Regions from separate parts of the Streptomyces sp. NPDC051105 genome, predicted to be linked through region 1. Evidence: riboswitches for the same ligand, from Rfam matches in the RefSeq annotation. Region 1 holds a riboswitch; each other region holds the start of a gene.
The links. Region 1 has a riboswitch for S-adenosylmethionine ahead of AB0N16_RS35965 (hypothetical protein). Riboswitches for the same ligand answer to the same signal wherever they lie in the genome.
Positions count from the first base shown of each region.

Region 2: linked by a shared signal. The riboswitch ahead of AB0N16_RS10945 (aminotransferase class V-fold PLP-dependent enzyme) and the one ahead of AB0N16_RS35965 (hypothetical protein) in region 1 are both predicted to bind S-adenosylmethionine.
Region 3: linked by a shared signal. The riboswitch ahead of AB0N16_RS04285 (amino acid ABC transporter permease) and the one ahead of AB0N16_RS35965 (hypothetical protein) in region 1 are both predicted to bind S-adenosylmethionine.

Region 1 covers NZ_JBFBBR010000020.1:51,268-56,016, reverse strand. The annotation lists gene AB0N16_RS35975 (ABC transporter permease) at 1-930, opposite strand, end outside; gene AB0N16_RS35970 (ABC transporter substrate-binding protein) at 927-2,279, opposite strand; gene AB0N16_RS35965 (hypothetical protein) at 2,346-2,576, opposite strand; SAM riboswitch class IV at 2,835-2,943, opposite strand; gene AB0N16_RS35960 (ATP-binding cassette domain-containing protein) at 3,477-4,415, shown strand; gene AB0N16_RS35955 (ABC transporter permease) at 4,412-4,749, shown strand, end outside.
Region 2 covers NZ_JBFBBR010000004.1:26,863-31,611, reverse strand. The annotation lists gene trpD (anthranilate phosphoribosyltransferase) at 131-1,195, shown strand; SAM riboswitch class IV at 1,469-1,585, shown strand; gene AB0N16_RS10945 (aminotransferase class V-fold PLP-dependent enzyme) at 1,746-3,110, shown strand; gene AB0N16_RS10940 (hypothetical protein) at 3,252-3,917, shown strand; gene AB0N16_RS10935 (Lrp/AsnC ligand binding domain-containing protein) at 3,956-4,237, opposite strand; gene AB0N16_RS10930 (rhomboid family intramembrane serine protease) at 4,234-4,749, opposite strand, start outside.
Region 3 covers NZ_JBFBBR010000002.1:59,605-64,353, reverse strand. The annotation lists gene AB0N16_RS04300 (GNAT family N-acetyltransferase) at 1-38, opposite strand, end outside; gene AB0N16_RS04295 (ABC transporter substrate-binding protein) at 65-1,090, opposite strand; gene AB0N16_RS04290 (amino acid ABC transporter ATP-binding protein) at 1,156-1,938, opposite strand; gene AB0N16_RS04285 (amino acid ABC transporter permease) at 1,935-2,915, opposite strand; SAM riboswitch class IV at 3,306-3,429, opposite strand; gene AB0N16_RS04280 (glutathione S-transferase C-terminal domain-containing protein) at 3,507-4,379, opposite strand; gene AB0N16_RS04275 (hypothetical protein) at 4,508-4,654, opposite strand.

The DNA of each region.
Region 1 (4,749 bases):
CCACTCGAAGGTCGTCTCCGTCAGCACCGCCCCGCCGAGCAGCCCGGCGACCTGGAGGCCCAGGACCGTGACGACGGGGATCAGCGCGGGCCGGGTGGCGTGCCGGGTGACCAGGCGGAGCGGGGCCACGCCTCGGGAGCGGGCGGCCTCGACGTACTCGGCGGAGAGCGTGCCGATCAGGTTCGTGCGCACCAGCCGGAGCAGGACGCCGGCCACGAGCAGGCCCAGGGCCAGCCCGGGCAGCACGGCGTGCTCGAGCACGTCGGCGATCGCCGTGCCGTCGCCGCTGCGCAGGGCGTCGATCAGGTACACGCCCGTCGTGCTGGTCTGGTCCTGGAGGAAGAGCTGGACGCCGGTGCTCGCCCGGCCCGACGCGGGCAGCCAGCCGAGCCAGATCGCGAAGACCAGCTTCAGCAGCAGACCCACGAAGAACACGGGCGTGGCGTAGGTCAGGATCGCGAAGAGCCGCAGGACCGCGTCCGGTGCCCGGTCGCGGTGGGCGGCCGCCACCATGCCCAGCGGGACGCCTATCAGCAGGGCCACCAGCAGTGCGTAGCAGGCGAGTTCGGCGGTCGCGGCTCCGTACGTGCCCAGGACGTGCGTCACCGGCTCGTTGTCGGTGACCGTGCGGCCGAAGTCACCGGTGGCCAGCGAGCGCAGGTAGTCCAGGTACTGGGTGAGCAACGGCCGGTCATAGCCCGCCTGGTGGAGCTTGGCCTGGAGCTGGTCCGGGGTGAGGCGGTCGCCGAAGGCGGCGCTGATCGGGTCGCCGGTCAGCCGCATCAGGAAGAAGACCAGACTGACCAGGATCAGTACGGTGGGGATGATGAGGAGGAAGCGGACCACCAGGTAGCGGGCGAACCCGTACCCGGCGGCGCCGTCGGCCGGGGTGGCGACGGCGCCGGGGGTCTCCTGCGTCAGAGTGCTCACTTCTTCGAGAGCCCCGCCCAGCGGAACTGGTACGTCGCGTCCAGCTCGGCCGGCACACCGCTGACGTCGCTGCGGGTGACGATGGCGGTGGAGCCCTGGAGCAGCGGCAGCAGCGGCACCTGGGCGGCGGCCCTGTCCTGCGTCTGCTTCAGGAGCCCGGTCCGCTTCGTGGCGTCCGTCTCGGTCTCCTCCTTCTTGATCAGCGCGCGCACGGCGGGGTCGTCGTAGCCGTTGGCGACCCAGCTGTTGGCCGAGTAGAAGGGCGAGAGGTAGTTGTCGGCGTCGAGGTAGTCGGCGTACCAGCCGAGCTGGTAGAGCGGGTAGAGGTGCTTGACGCGGTCCTTGCCGTACTGGGTCCACTCGGTCGACTGGAGGTTCACCTTGAAGAGCCCGGTGGCTTCCAGCTGGGTCTTGACCAGCGCGTACTCGTCGGCCGACGACGAGCCGTAATGGTCGCTGTTGTACTGCAGGTTGAGCGTCACCGGGGTGGTCACCTTCGCGGCCTTCAGCCGGGCCGCCGCCGCGGCCTTGTCGGGGCCGCCCTGCTTGTCGCCATAGCGCGACTTGAAGGAGGGGGTGGCGCCGGTCAGGCCGTCCGGGACGGAGCTGTAGAGCGGCTGGTAGGTGTTCTTGTAGACCTGCTGGGCGAGTTGGGACCGGTCGACGGAGTCCGCGACCGCCTGCCGGACGGCGAGGGCCTTCTTCGCGTCGGCGTTCTTCGTCCTGGTGCCGTACGGCTGGGTGGCGAGGTCGAAGACGATGTAGCGGATGCCGTTGCCGGAGCCGGTGTGGACCTTGACGCCCTTCTGCCTGCCGAGGTCGTCCAGGTCGGCGGTGGTGAGGGTGCGGTAGACGGCGTCGATGGTGCCCTGCTGGACGTCGAGCTTCAGGTTGCCGGCGTCCGTGTAGTACTTGAGCTGGACGTTCTTCGTCTTCGGCGCCCCCAGTCGGCCCTTGTACTCCGCGTTGGCGGTGAAGGACACCAGCGAGTTCTTGTCGTAGCTCTTGATGCCGTACGGCCCGTTCCACGGCTCGGCCGTGACGATCGACTTGTCGTCGAGGATCTTGTCCGCGGGGAACACCTGCTCGTCCACGACGTAGCCGGCGGCCGTGGACAGCACCTGCGGGAACAGCGTGTCGTCGGCCGACTTGAGGGTGAAGACGACCGTGGCCGGGTCCGGGGCGGCGACCGAGGCGAGGTTGTACAGCAGCGACGACGGGCCGTTCTCGTCGGCGATCTTCAGGTCCCGCTCGAAGCTGAACTTGACGTCCGAGGAGGTGAGTTCGTGACCGTTGGCGAACTTCAGGCCCTTCTGGAGCGTGACCGTGTACTCCTTGGGCCCGGTCAGCTTGATCCCGGTGGCCAGGTCCGGGGAGACCTTCGCGGAGCCGTTCTGCTGGCTGAGCAGGGTCGCCTAGACCTCGCTCTCGATCGTGCCGGAGCCCGCGTCCCACGAGCCCGCCGGGTCGAGGCTGGTGACCTGGTCGGTCGTACCGACGGTGATCGCCGCGGCGGAGCTCGCGGTGCTGCCGTCCTTGCTGCTGGTGCAGCCCGTCAGGGCGACCAGGAAAGCGGTGCCGAGGGAGAGCGCGCCGAGGCCGGAGCGCAGGGGTCTGCTCGGCGCCGGGCCGCTGTGAAGTGCCATCAGGAGTCTCTACTTCCGCATCAGGGGTGCGTGAGGCAGCCATGGCACGGGGCTGTGCCATGGCATGCGAGGTCGTGTGAGAGAAAGCGGGAGAGGGGTTACACCGGCGGACGGCAGCACGGCCGGCCGACGGAGGGCGTGATCAGCCCTGACACAGACAGCTGGACACCAGCAGCAGGTCGACATGGAGCCGGGAGCACAGCATCACGGCTCTCGCCATGCCGTCCCCCCGGGTTCCGGGCCGCCTCGCGGCCGATGTGAGCGCACTTGCAGAAAGAAGAGTTCCGCCGAGCCGTCACCTGGGGCACCCCACTGCGTCGAGGGTTGCCGTCCGGCCAGCCAGGGCTTGACACCGGAACTCGTGGCTCGCGCTCACCGTAGATCGGCTGTTCTTACGGCGTCAAGACAGTCCGGGCGCGTGGAGACCGGGCTGAACGGCGAGGCAGGCGTGGGAATCCGGCGGTACGGCGCACCGGCGGAGCGGGCCTGTCTCGAGGTGAAGTGCGGCGGGGTGACCGCCGGATCCGTTCCGTACCGACCGCCAGCATGGCCGCATACAGCCTCGGCAAGGCGGCACTCAACCATCTGGGCTCGCTGACGCCCACGCCGGCCGGGGCGCCCACCGCCGCGGCCCGGTGACGTCAGTGTCGGTGACGCGGGCGCGGGCGTCGTACGTCGCGGGCGGGCCGCGCGGCAGCGGCGGGCGGTGCGGCCGGCCGTGGGCGATGGCCGTGGCGCGACGGGCGCGGAAGGCACCCAGGTAGTCGCGTGGTACCGAGGTACCACCCGCTCGGCCCACGTCAGCCTCCCGGTACCACGGGATCGGGGTGATCCGGCGCCTAGCGTTGGCGTGCGGCGTCGGAAACGAGTGGCGCCGGAGGCCGACAGAAAGACACGCGCATGATCGACGCACGGCAATTGACCAAGAGGTACGGCGAGAAGACGGCGGTCGACAGCCTGGACTTCGTCGTGAAGCCGGGTACGGTGACCGGCTTCCTGGGGCCCAACGGCGCCGGCAAGTCCACGACCATGCGCATGATCGTCGGCCTCGACGCCCCGACGAGCGGCACCGTCACCGTGAACGGCCACCCCTACGCCCGTCACCAGGCACCGCTCCAGGAGGTCGGCGCCCTGCTGGAGGCGAAGTCGATCCACCCGGGCCGCTCGGCGTACCACCACCTCAGGGCCCTCGCGCTGACCCACGGCATTCCGCGCCGCCGGGTCGACGAGGTCATCGAGCTGGCCGGGCTGGGCAGCGTGGCGAAGAAGCGGGCCGGCGCCTTCTCCCTCGGGATGGGTCAGCGGCTGGGCATCGCGGCGGCGCTGCTGGGCGATCCGCAGACGGTGATGCTGGACGAGCCGGTCAACGGCCTGGACCCGGAGGGCGTGCTCTGGATCCGCACCCTGCTCAAGGCCCTCGCCGAAGAGGGCCGGACGGTGTTCGTGTCCTCGCACCTGATGAGCGAGATGGCTCTGGTGGCCGACCACCTGATCATCGTGGGCCGTGGGCGACTGCTGGCCGACACCACCGTGGGGGATCTGATCCGCGAGGCGGGCGGTGACACCGTGACGGTGGCCACGCAGGATCCGGCGCGGCTGCGGGACGTCCTGGCGGGACCGGGCGTCGACATCACCGGCCGGATCGGCTCCGAGGAACTCCAGGTGACCGGGGTGACCGCCCGGGAGATCGGGCTGAAGGCGGCCGAGCACGGGATCGCGCTGTTCGAGCTGAGTGCGCGGACCGTGTCGCTCGAGGAGGCGTTCATGGACCTGACCAGGGATGCCGTGGAGTACCACGGCTCCACGACCGGGATCGAGAGCCTCGGGAGGCCCGCATGAGCACCCTTACCGCGACCGTCGAGGAACCGCGGACCGTTCCGGCCCGCCCCGCCTACCGGGTGACCGGCCGGCGGGTGCTGTCCTCGGAGTGGGCCAAGCTGTGGTCCCTGCGCTCGACCTGGATCACCCTGGGCCTCGGCCTGCTGTTCCTGGTGGCGTTCGGGCTGATCGCCGCGAGCCGCTACAAGTCGGGGATCAACTCCGGGCACATGGACCACGACTTCGCCTCCTCCACGGCCGTCAGCCTCTCGCTCTTCGGGACCAACTTCGCCCAGCTGGCCCTGGGCGTCCTCGGCGTGCTGGTCACGGCGGGGGAGTACTCGACCGGCATGAT
Region 2 (4,749 bases), on a different contig from region 1:
GACCGCGTCGCCACGCCACGGTCGAAGGGCCCCCGTCCGACGTACGGACGGGGGCCCTTCGCCGTGTCCCGGGCTGGATAGGGTAAGCCGTGAAACCTTCATTTCGTGTACGACGAGCAGGAGCGGCCTTATGAGCGCTGTGACCCCCGCTGGAGGCGACACCGCGGCGGGCTGTTCCTGGCCCGAGGTACTGAACGCGTTGCTGTACGGCCAGGACCAGAGCGCCGACGCGACGGCCTGGGCGATGGACCAGATCATGCGCGGCCAGGCGACGGACGCGCAGATCGCCGGGTTCGTGGTGGCCCTCAGGGCCAAGGGGGAGACCGTCGAGGAGATCAACGGTCTCGTCCGCACGATGTACGAGCACGCCAACGTCATCGAGGTACCGGGCCGCACGGTCGACATCGTCGGCACCGGCGGTGACGGCGCCAAGACGGTGAACATCTCCACGATGTCGGCGCTGGTGGTGGCCGGCACCGGGGCGAAGGTCGTCAAGCACGGCAACCGGGCGGCGTCCTCCGCGTCCGGCGCCTCGGACGTGCTGGAGAAGCTCGGCGTCAACCTCGACCTGACCCCGCAGCGGGTCGCCGAGGTCGCCGAGGAGGCCGGCATCACCTTCTGCTTCGCCGTCAAGTTCCACCCGGCGCTGCGCCATGTGGGCGCGGCCCGCGGCCAGTTGGGCATCCGCACGGTGTTCAACATCCTCGGGCCGCTGACCAACCCCGCGCAGGTGCGGGCCCAGGCGGTCGGCGTCGCGGACCCGCGCATGGCACCGGTCGTCGCGGGCGTCTTCGCGGAGCGCGGCAACTCCTCCCTGGTCTTCCGCGGCGACGACGGCCTCGACGAGCTGACGACCACCGCCACGTCCCACGTCTGGATCGTCCGCGACGGCAAGGTCACCGAGGAGACCTTCGACCCCCGTGACGTCGGCATCGACCTGGTCCCCGTGGAGGCGCTGCGCGGCGGCGACCCGTCGTACAACGCGGAGGTCGCCCGCCGCCTCCTGGACGGTGAGCCGGGCCCGGTACGCGAGGCGGTCCTGCTGAACTCGGCGGCGGCCCTGGTGGCCCTGGACCCCGGCACGGGGACGCTGGCCGAACAGCTCCGGACGGGCATGGACAAGGCGGCGGAGTCCATCGACTCGGGCGCGGCCAAGCGGGCGCTGGAGCGCTGGGCGGCGGCGACGAACAGGTAGGGGCCGCGGTCGGCGGGCTGAGGCGCGGTACGGCACCTCGCCCACTGCCTCAAGGGCGTGGGGGGACCCCCAGCTGCGCCGTCGTGGCTGCTCGCCGTTGCGGCGGAGAGGAAGGTGGGCGGCGGTGCTCCCCCTTGCCGGCCTTCCGCCGCAACGGCGGGCGACCGCACACGGTCCTCCCGGCGGTGCCGGAGCGGCTTCGGACCCTGGCGGTGTTCCGTCATCCGGACAGGAGTTGCGCGTCGGCGATCACTTCACTTAGGTTTCTTTCCAGGTCATGAGTGACAGTCATGAGGCCCCGGCCGACTGTCCGGCAACCCTCCGTCCGTGGCGGGGTGCCCCGGGTGAAGACCAGGTCGTAGGCAGCGAGGTCTACGGCAAGCGCGGACCCCTCGTACGCCAGGGGTCCTGGTCGTCGAGGGAGCCTTCTGTGAGCAAGCGAATGCGATAGGGCGTCGAGCCCCGCCTCCGCGTACCCCTTTCACCTTTCCCGTGCCGTCGACGTACCGTCCGGCCCGGCGATTTCGCTTACCCCTCACAGGAGTTCGCCATGTCTGTCGCCACCGCTGCCGCCGCCCAGTCCGTTTGTGCCCGGCTGCCCGTTCTGGGCCGGGATGTCACCGTCCCGCTCGTCACCGGCGGCGAGGTCACCTACGCCGCCCTCGACTACGCGGCCAGCGCCCCCGCCCTCCAGCGGGTCTGGGACGACGTGGCGGCGTACGCCCCCTACTACGGGAGCGTCCACCGCGGCGCCGGCTACCTCTCCCAGCTGTCGACCGACCTCTTCGAGAACGCCCGGAAGACCGTCGCCGAGTTCCTCGACTGCCGCTCCGACGACCAGCTGATCTTCACCCGCTCCACCACCGACTCCCTCAACCTGCTCGCCGCCGCCGTCCCCGCCGACTGCCAGGTCTTCGTCTTCGAGACCGAGCACCACGCGAGCCTGCTCCCCTGGAAGGACGCCCGGGTCACCTACCTCAACGCGCCCCGCACCCCGCGGCAGGCCGTCGAGACCCTGGAACGCGCCCTCGCCGAGCGCGACCCCCACGGCCCGGCCCTGGTCTGCGTCACCGGCGCGTCCAACGTCACGGGCGAGCTGTGGCCGGTCCGCGAGCTGGCCGCCGCCGCGCACGCGCACGGCGCCCGGATCGTCCTGGACGCCGCCCAGCTGGCCCCGCACCATCCCGTGTCCGTCCGGGACCTGGACGTCGACTGGGTCGCCTTCTCCGGCCACAAGCTGTACGCCCCCTTCGGCTCCGGCGTCCTGGCCGGCCGCGCCGACTGGCTGCAGGCCGCCGAGCCCTACCTCGCGGGCGGCGGCGCGAGCCGCAAGGTCACCCGGCGGGAGGACGGGGGAGTGGCCGTGGAGTGGCACGAGAGCGCCGCGCGCCACGAGGCGGGCTCGCCCAACGTCATCGGCGCCTACTCCATCGCCTCCGCCTGCAAGGCACTCACCGAGGCCGGCTTCGACACGCTGGTCGCCCGCGAGCGGCACCTGATCGAGAAGGTGCGGGCGGGGCTGGCCGAGGTCCCCGAGGTCCGGGTCCTCTCCCTCTTCGGCGACGACGCCCCCCGCGTCGGCGTGATCAGCTTCGTGGTGGACGGCTGGAACAGCTCCCACTTCGCCGCCGCCCTCTCCGCCGAGTACGGCATCGGCGTCCGCGACGGCCTCTTCTGCGCCCACCCGCTGGTCAGGACCCTGCTGGGCTCCGACCCGCAGACCCAGGGCGAGTGCGGGGCGCCGGAGGCGGCACCGGGCGAGAAGTCCCTCAACGCCATCCGGGTGAGCTTCGGGGCGGGCACGCCGGACGAGCACGTGGAGCGCTTCGTCGACGCGGTGCGGGAACTGGTGACCGACGGCGCGAAGTGGTCGTACCGCACGGAGGACGGCCGCTGTGTCCCGGCGGTGAGCTGACCCACCCGCAGGGGTGCCGGCAGGACCACCCCCCGATCCGGTGTCCAGGCCCAGCGACGAGAAGCGTCGTGAACGCCAGGATTCATGTAGTCGGCAACGGGCCGACGGGGAATCCGACACAGGGAACCGGGGGGCACACCCATGAACGAAACCGTCGCGAGGCGCCTGACGGGCCTCGCCTCCCTCACCGCGGCGGCCGCCTTCATCGTCGAGGTACCGCTGTACTTCGTCTACTCCGGTCCGCCGCCGGACTCGAACGTCCTGGCCAGGCTGCTGGTCGGGATCGTCGGGCTGGCGTTCGTGGTCGTGTTCGTGACGGCCTTCCGTGAACTGGTCAAGCGGGTCGACCCGGCCAGTGAATGGATCGGCTCGATGGCCCAGGCGACCGGACTGGTGTACGCGACGATCACGCTGGTCTCCAGCGGACTGGAAGGCGGCGCGGTCATCGCCGCGGACCGTCCGATCGACCCGACCATCGCGGTCAGCGGCACCTACATCCTGTATGGGTCGATCAGCCGCCTGATGCTCGCCCTCTTCCTGGCCGCGGTGGGTCACGGGATCTCCCGTACCCGCCTGCTGCCACGCTGGACCGCCCGGTCCGCCTACGTCCTGGCAGGAGTCAACCTGGCCTTCGTGCCGTCCGTGTTCTTCGGCGACGACCCCGCGCACTTCTACGCGGCGAACGGCTGGGGCACCACCGCCCTGATGGGAGCGATCCTCAGCTACTGGCTGCTCGCCGTGGGCGTCTCGGCCTGCCGCAGTGCCGGACGCCGTGCGCCCGTCGGCTCACCGGCCCTGCGGCACTGACGCCGCCCGGCCTGGCCTGGACAGCCGAACCGCTCGGTTCAGCTGTCCAGGCCGATGGCGAAGGCCGCCTCCAGGTCGTGCTGGGAGTACGTGCGGAACGCGACGTGCGTGTCCGTGCCCTCCACGCCGGGGATCTTGCTGATGGAGCCGGGGATGACCTCGGCGAGGTCCTCGTGCTGCTTCACCCGGACCATGGCGATCAGGTCGTAGGTACCGGTGACGGAGAAGACCTCGCTGACGCTGTCCAGCGCGGCGATCTGTTCCGCGATCTCGGGGATCCGGTCCACGCTGGTCTTGATGAGGACGATCGCGGTGATCACGGCTGGTTCTCTCCCTCGGGTGCCGGAGCTGGGGCGGCCTTCACTTTAGTCCCACGGCCGTACCGCACCCACGCGTAGCCGAGGCCGAGTCCGAAGCCGACCAGGTGGGCGAGGTAGGCCACGCCGGGGCCGGAGGGGGCCTGGTCCAGGGCGAGCCACTGCAGGGCGGCCCAGAAGGGCAGCACCACCCAGGCCGGCAACCGGAGCGGAAGGAAGAAGAGGAACGGCAGAAGACTGGTCACGCGGGCGCTGGGGAACAGGTACAGGAACGCTCCGAGGACTGCCGAGATCGCCCCGGACGCCCCCACCAGCGACTGCTGGGACGTGGCGTTGGCGGCCGCGTAGCCGAGCAGTGCGAGGTAGCCGCAGCCGATGTAGAAGAGCGTGAACTCCACGCGGCCCATCCGCTCCTCGGCCATCGCCCCGAAGACGAAGAGGAAGAGCATGTTGCCGAGCAGGTGCACCCAGCTGCCGTGGATGAACAGCGCCGTGGCCGGGGTGAGCACCTCCCG
Region 3 (4,749 bases), on a different contig from region 1:
GCGTTGTCCAGGACGCCGCGGGATGCTTCAACGGTCATGTGTGACGTTCTCCGCTGACGACCGATCAGGAGTTGTCCAGCGGCAGCCCGGGCGGGTTGACCTCGGACTTGGCGACGGCCTCGTTGGAGAGGTTGTAGGCGGCCAGCCACTTCGCGTACTGGCCGTTCTTGATCAGGTAGTTGATGGCGTCGGCGAGCGGCTTGGCAAGACCGCTGTCCTTCTTCGCGGTGGCCGCGATCAGACCCTGGAGGCTGGCGCCCGCGCCGGAGTAGGTACCCGCGGTGCGGGTGGCGTTGGGCGTGTTCGCGGTCTGCCTGTTGTGGTAGGCGATGCCGGGGTTGGGGCCGAGGTAGGCGTCGATCTTGCCGCTGTTGAGGGCCAGGTAGACGCTGTTGCTGTCCTGGTAGTACTTGACCGTGAGCTTCTTGCCCTCCTTGGCCAGCTTGGCCTTCCACTCCAGGAGGATCTTCTCCTGGTTGGTGCCGGCGCTGACGGAGACGGTCTTGCCGGCGAGGTTCTCGTAGTTGTCGTCGAAGTTCCAGGTGCTCTTCTTCGGGACCGTGAAGGCGAGGTTGTCCTGCCGGTAGGACGCGAACTCGTACTTCTTCTTGCGCTCCTCGGTGTCGGTGATGTTGGAGAGGGCCACGTCGACCTTGCCGCTGTCGATGCCGACGAACATGTTCTCCCAGGTGAAGCTCTTCAGCTCGGGCGTGAGGCCGAAGACCGCGGCGACCAGCCGGGCGAGGTCGGGTTCGGAACCGGTGAGGGTCTTCTGGTCGTTGCCCACGTAGGCGAGCGGCGGGAATCCGGCGGGCAGGACACCCTCGCCGATGACGAGCTTGCCGCTCTTGCGGACGGAGGCGGGCAGTTCGGCGCTGATGGACTTGACCTCGGAGACCTTGATGGTGGTCTGCTGGGCGGCGCCGTTGGAGACTCGTCCGATGACGACCTCGCCACTCTTGGCTCTGTCGGTCGTCGTAGCGGCGTCGCTGTCGCCCCCGCAGGCGGCGAGCCCGGTGGCGAGGGTCGCGACGGCGGTCGCCGTGGTGAGGCCGCGGATCAGGCTGCGTCGGGAGAGGAGCGTGGGCATGGCCGTCCTTCGTGTTTCAGTGACAAGTGAAAGGGAGGTGGTTCCAGTGAGAAAAGGGGGGTGTTTCAGAGGACCTTGCGGAGGAAGTCCCGGGTCCGTTCGTGCCGCGGATTGTCGAGGACCTCGGCGGGCGGGCCCTGTTCGACGATCTTTCCGCCGTCGATGAAGACGATCCGGTCGGCGACCTCACGAGCGAAGCCGATCTCGTGGGTGACGATCACCAGGGTGGTGCCGCCGGAGGCCAGGTCCTTGATGACGGCGAGGACCTCGCCGACCAGCTCGGGGTCGAGCGCGGAGGTCGGTTCGTCGAAGAGGATGATCCCGGGGCGCAGCGCGAGGGCGCGGGCGATGGCGACGCGCTGCTGCTGGCCGCCCGACAGCTGCCGTGGGTAGGCGCCGACGCGCTCGCCGAGGCCGACCCGTTCGAGGAGTTCCTTGGCCAGCTGCTGGGCCTCGGTCCTGGTCAGCTTTCCGGTGGCGACGGGGGCGGCCGCGACGTTGTCGAGGACCGTCAGGTGCGGGAACAGGTTGAAGTTCTGGAAGACGAAGCCGATCCGGCTGCGTTGGGCCAGGATGGCGCGTTCGGTCAGCTCCTTGAGCCGGTCGCCGTGGCGCTTCACGCCGACCAGTTCGCCGCCGACGCTGACGTAGCCGGTCTCTGGCTTCTCCAGATGGTTGATCACCCTCAGCAGCGTGGACTTGCCGGAGCCGGACGGGCCGAGGATGACGGTGACCTCGCCGGGGCGGACGGTCAGGTCGACGCCGTCGAGGACGCGGTGGGCGCCGTACGACTTGTGGACGTCGTGGATCTCCAGGGCGGCGGGCGCGATGTCCGGTGCGGTGGTCATGCGGCGGCCTCCCGGCGTATCCGTGCCCGCAGGTCGCCGAGGCCGGTGCGGAGTTTCTGGAGTGGGGTCGGCGGCAGCGTGCGGGTGGCGCCGCGGGCGAAGTACCGCTCGACGTAGAACTGGACGACGGAGACGGCGCTGGTCAGGATCAGATACCAGACGGTGGCCACGAGCAGCAGCGGCACGATGTCGCCGGGATAGGTGCTGCCCATGGACTGCACCGAGCCGAAGAGGTCGAGCAGCGAGACGTAGAACACCAGGGACGTGCCCTTGATCAGCCCGATGAGCTGGTTGACGTAGTTCGGCACGATGGAGCGCAGGGCCTGCGGGAAGACGATCCGGGTGAACTGGTAGCTCTTGGGCAGGCCGAGTGCGGCGGCCGCCTCGTGCTGGCCCTGGTCGACGCTGAGGATGCCGCCGCGTACCACCTCGGCCGCGTAGGCCGCCTCGTTGAGGCTGAGGCCGACCACGGCGACCACCATGTCGGTGGCGAGTTTCGTCTCGTCGAACCTGACGAAGGACGGGCCGAAGGGCACGCCGAGGCTCAACGTCTGGTATAGCGCCGAGAAGTTGTAGAGGAAGATCAGCAGGACGATCAGCGGGATCGAGCGGAACAGCCAGGTGTAGGTCCAGCTCACCGCCCGCAGCACGGGGCTGCCGGAGAGCCGGGCGACGGCCAGCACGACTCCGCTGAGGAGGCCCAGCACGGCGCTGAGCGCGGCTACTTCGAGGGTGATGACGAGCCCGTCGAGGATGGTGGGCCGCAGGAACCAGTAGCGGAACCGGTCCCACTGGTAGAAGGGGTTGGTGGCCAGTCCGTGCGCGAACTGCGCGACGACCACCAGGACGACGGCCGTGGCGATCCACCGGCCGGGGCGGCGCAGCGGCTGAACTCGCTGCGCGGTAGCAGGTTTTGATGCTTCATCAGTGGGCGGCGGTGCCTCGGCGAGGGACACGGTGCCTGGGGGTTCGGTCATGGCGGGCTCCGGCGGAGTCGGTCACCCCCGGGTCCCACGGCCGGGACCGCGCGACCGGGCCGCATGCGGGCGGGCGGCACGGTGCGCGGGGGCGCGCGGGGCAGGGGGGCTGGGCGGACGGCGGCACACCGGGCGGCCGGTGTTTCGACGGGGACGCTGAGGCGCGAAGCTGCGGGAAGCCGGCGGAAAGCCTGGTCAGACCCGACAGCGGGCACAGCCCGGTGCGGTACACGCGCTACACAGGGCGCTGTTGACACGGAGCAGGTCGACGGCACGGTCGGCGACGAGCGGGCTCGAATACGGGCGTACGCAGCCCGAGGTGCGGCGCTGGGCCGTCCTGGAGACTGCGTACATGTCCGTCACCTGTCACTGTCGTGCTGGCCCCGGGGGGCCTCGCGCTTACCGAATCGTCGCTTGCCGAAACGTCATCGGTCCGGTCGTCACCTGGGGCACCCCACCGCGATGCGAGGGTTGCCGGTCAGCAAGCCAGGGCTTGACGCTGACGCTCTTGACCGTTCTGGTCCGTAAGTAACGCAGTTGCCCGAACGAATGTCAACGCCTGTCCAAGTGGCGAAACGGTTCGGGCCGCTCTCACCTGCGCGGAAGGCCGGGAGCGTCCGCCGCGTGGCCCGCCCAGTCCAGGATCTGGACGGCCGCGCCGGCGGCTTCCAGGCCCTGGCAACGGCCGTGGTGGCGGCGGGCGATGCCGTCGAGGTCGAGGTGGGCGCCGAAGGCCGGGTGGGCGGCCAGCCGGCGGGCGTAGGCCCACAGCTCCGGGTGGCCGGCGACGGCGTGCACGGCGGAGGCGTCCAGGTGGTTGCGGTGCACGGTGTCGAGTTGCACCAGGGTCACCCACAACTCGACGTCAGCCGCGGTGAGTTGCCCACCGACCAGAAACTCCGCGCCGGTCAGCCGGCGCTCCAGCTCATCCAGGGCGGCGAGCAGCACCTCCAGCGCCTCCGGGTCGCCGCCCGCTCGGCCGGCGTGCTGTGCCGCCTGCTCGATGTCCTCGGCGCACAGCCGCTCGACGGCCTCGATCTCGGCCTCGGCACCGCACGGGTACAGCCGGGTGACGCCGTCGCCGAAGTGACGGTCCAGGTCGCGCAGGATGTCCCGGCCGTGGGTGCTGACGATGCGGCCGGACCAGTCGTCGCTGAGCACGGGTGCGAGGGCCGGTCCCGAGTAGTGGTGGGCGCTCGCCTCGTACAGCGGGCGCAGGGCCGTGTGGCTGCCGTCCGGACCGTCCGGGACGGCGGGCAGATAGGTGACCGGACAACAGTCGTCGAGGGCCAGCAGGCTGTGGCCGACGGCGATGCGGAGGCCGTCGGGACAGGCGGTGGCGAGGTGGAGCCGGTAGCGGCGCGGCACGGCGTAGTGGCCGCTGCGCGCGTCCCGGCCGATGCGCCCCCGGAAGGCGGGGGTGGTCCGGACGGACGGGAGGGCGGCGAACGGAGTGATGGACATGCGTCTCCCCAGGGGTGCGGACGCGCGGACGTACGCGCGGCGGAAGCGTTCGTCGGTGGTGGGCGTTCGGCGGATGCGGCCGCCGGCGGGCACTCAGCCGGTACGGCTGGTACGGCCGGGAGCGGGGGTCAGCCGGTGCGGCTGATGGCGCTGCGGCTGATGGCGCTGCACACACGCAGCAGGTCGATGTGCAGGCGGGAGGTGAGCAGCGGGACGGGGCAGGGCGTACGGCTCTCTCGGCGCTGTCTGCCGGTGACCGTGCGCAGCCGACCCATCTTTCCCTACCTTTTCACTAGGATTCCCACCTGGAGTGTCGATCGGCCTCCGCGCGCCGTCAAGGGGGCGTCCACGCCTGGGACACCCGGCCCCG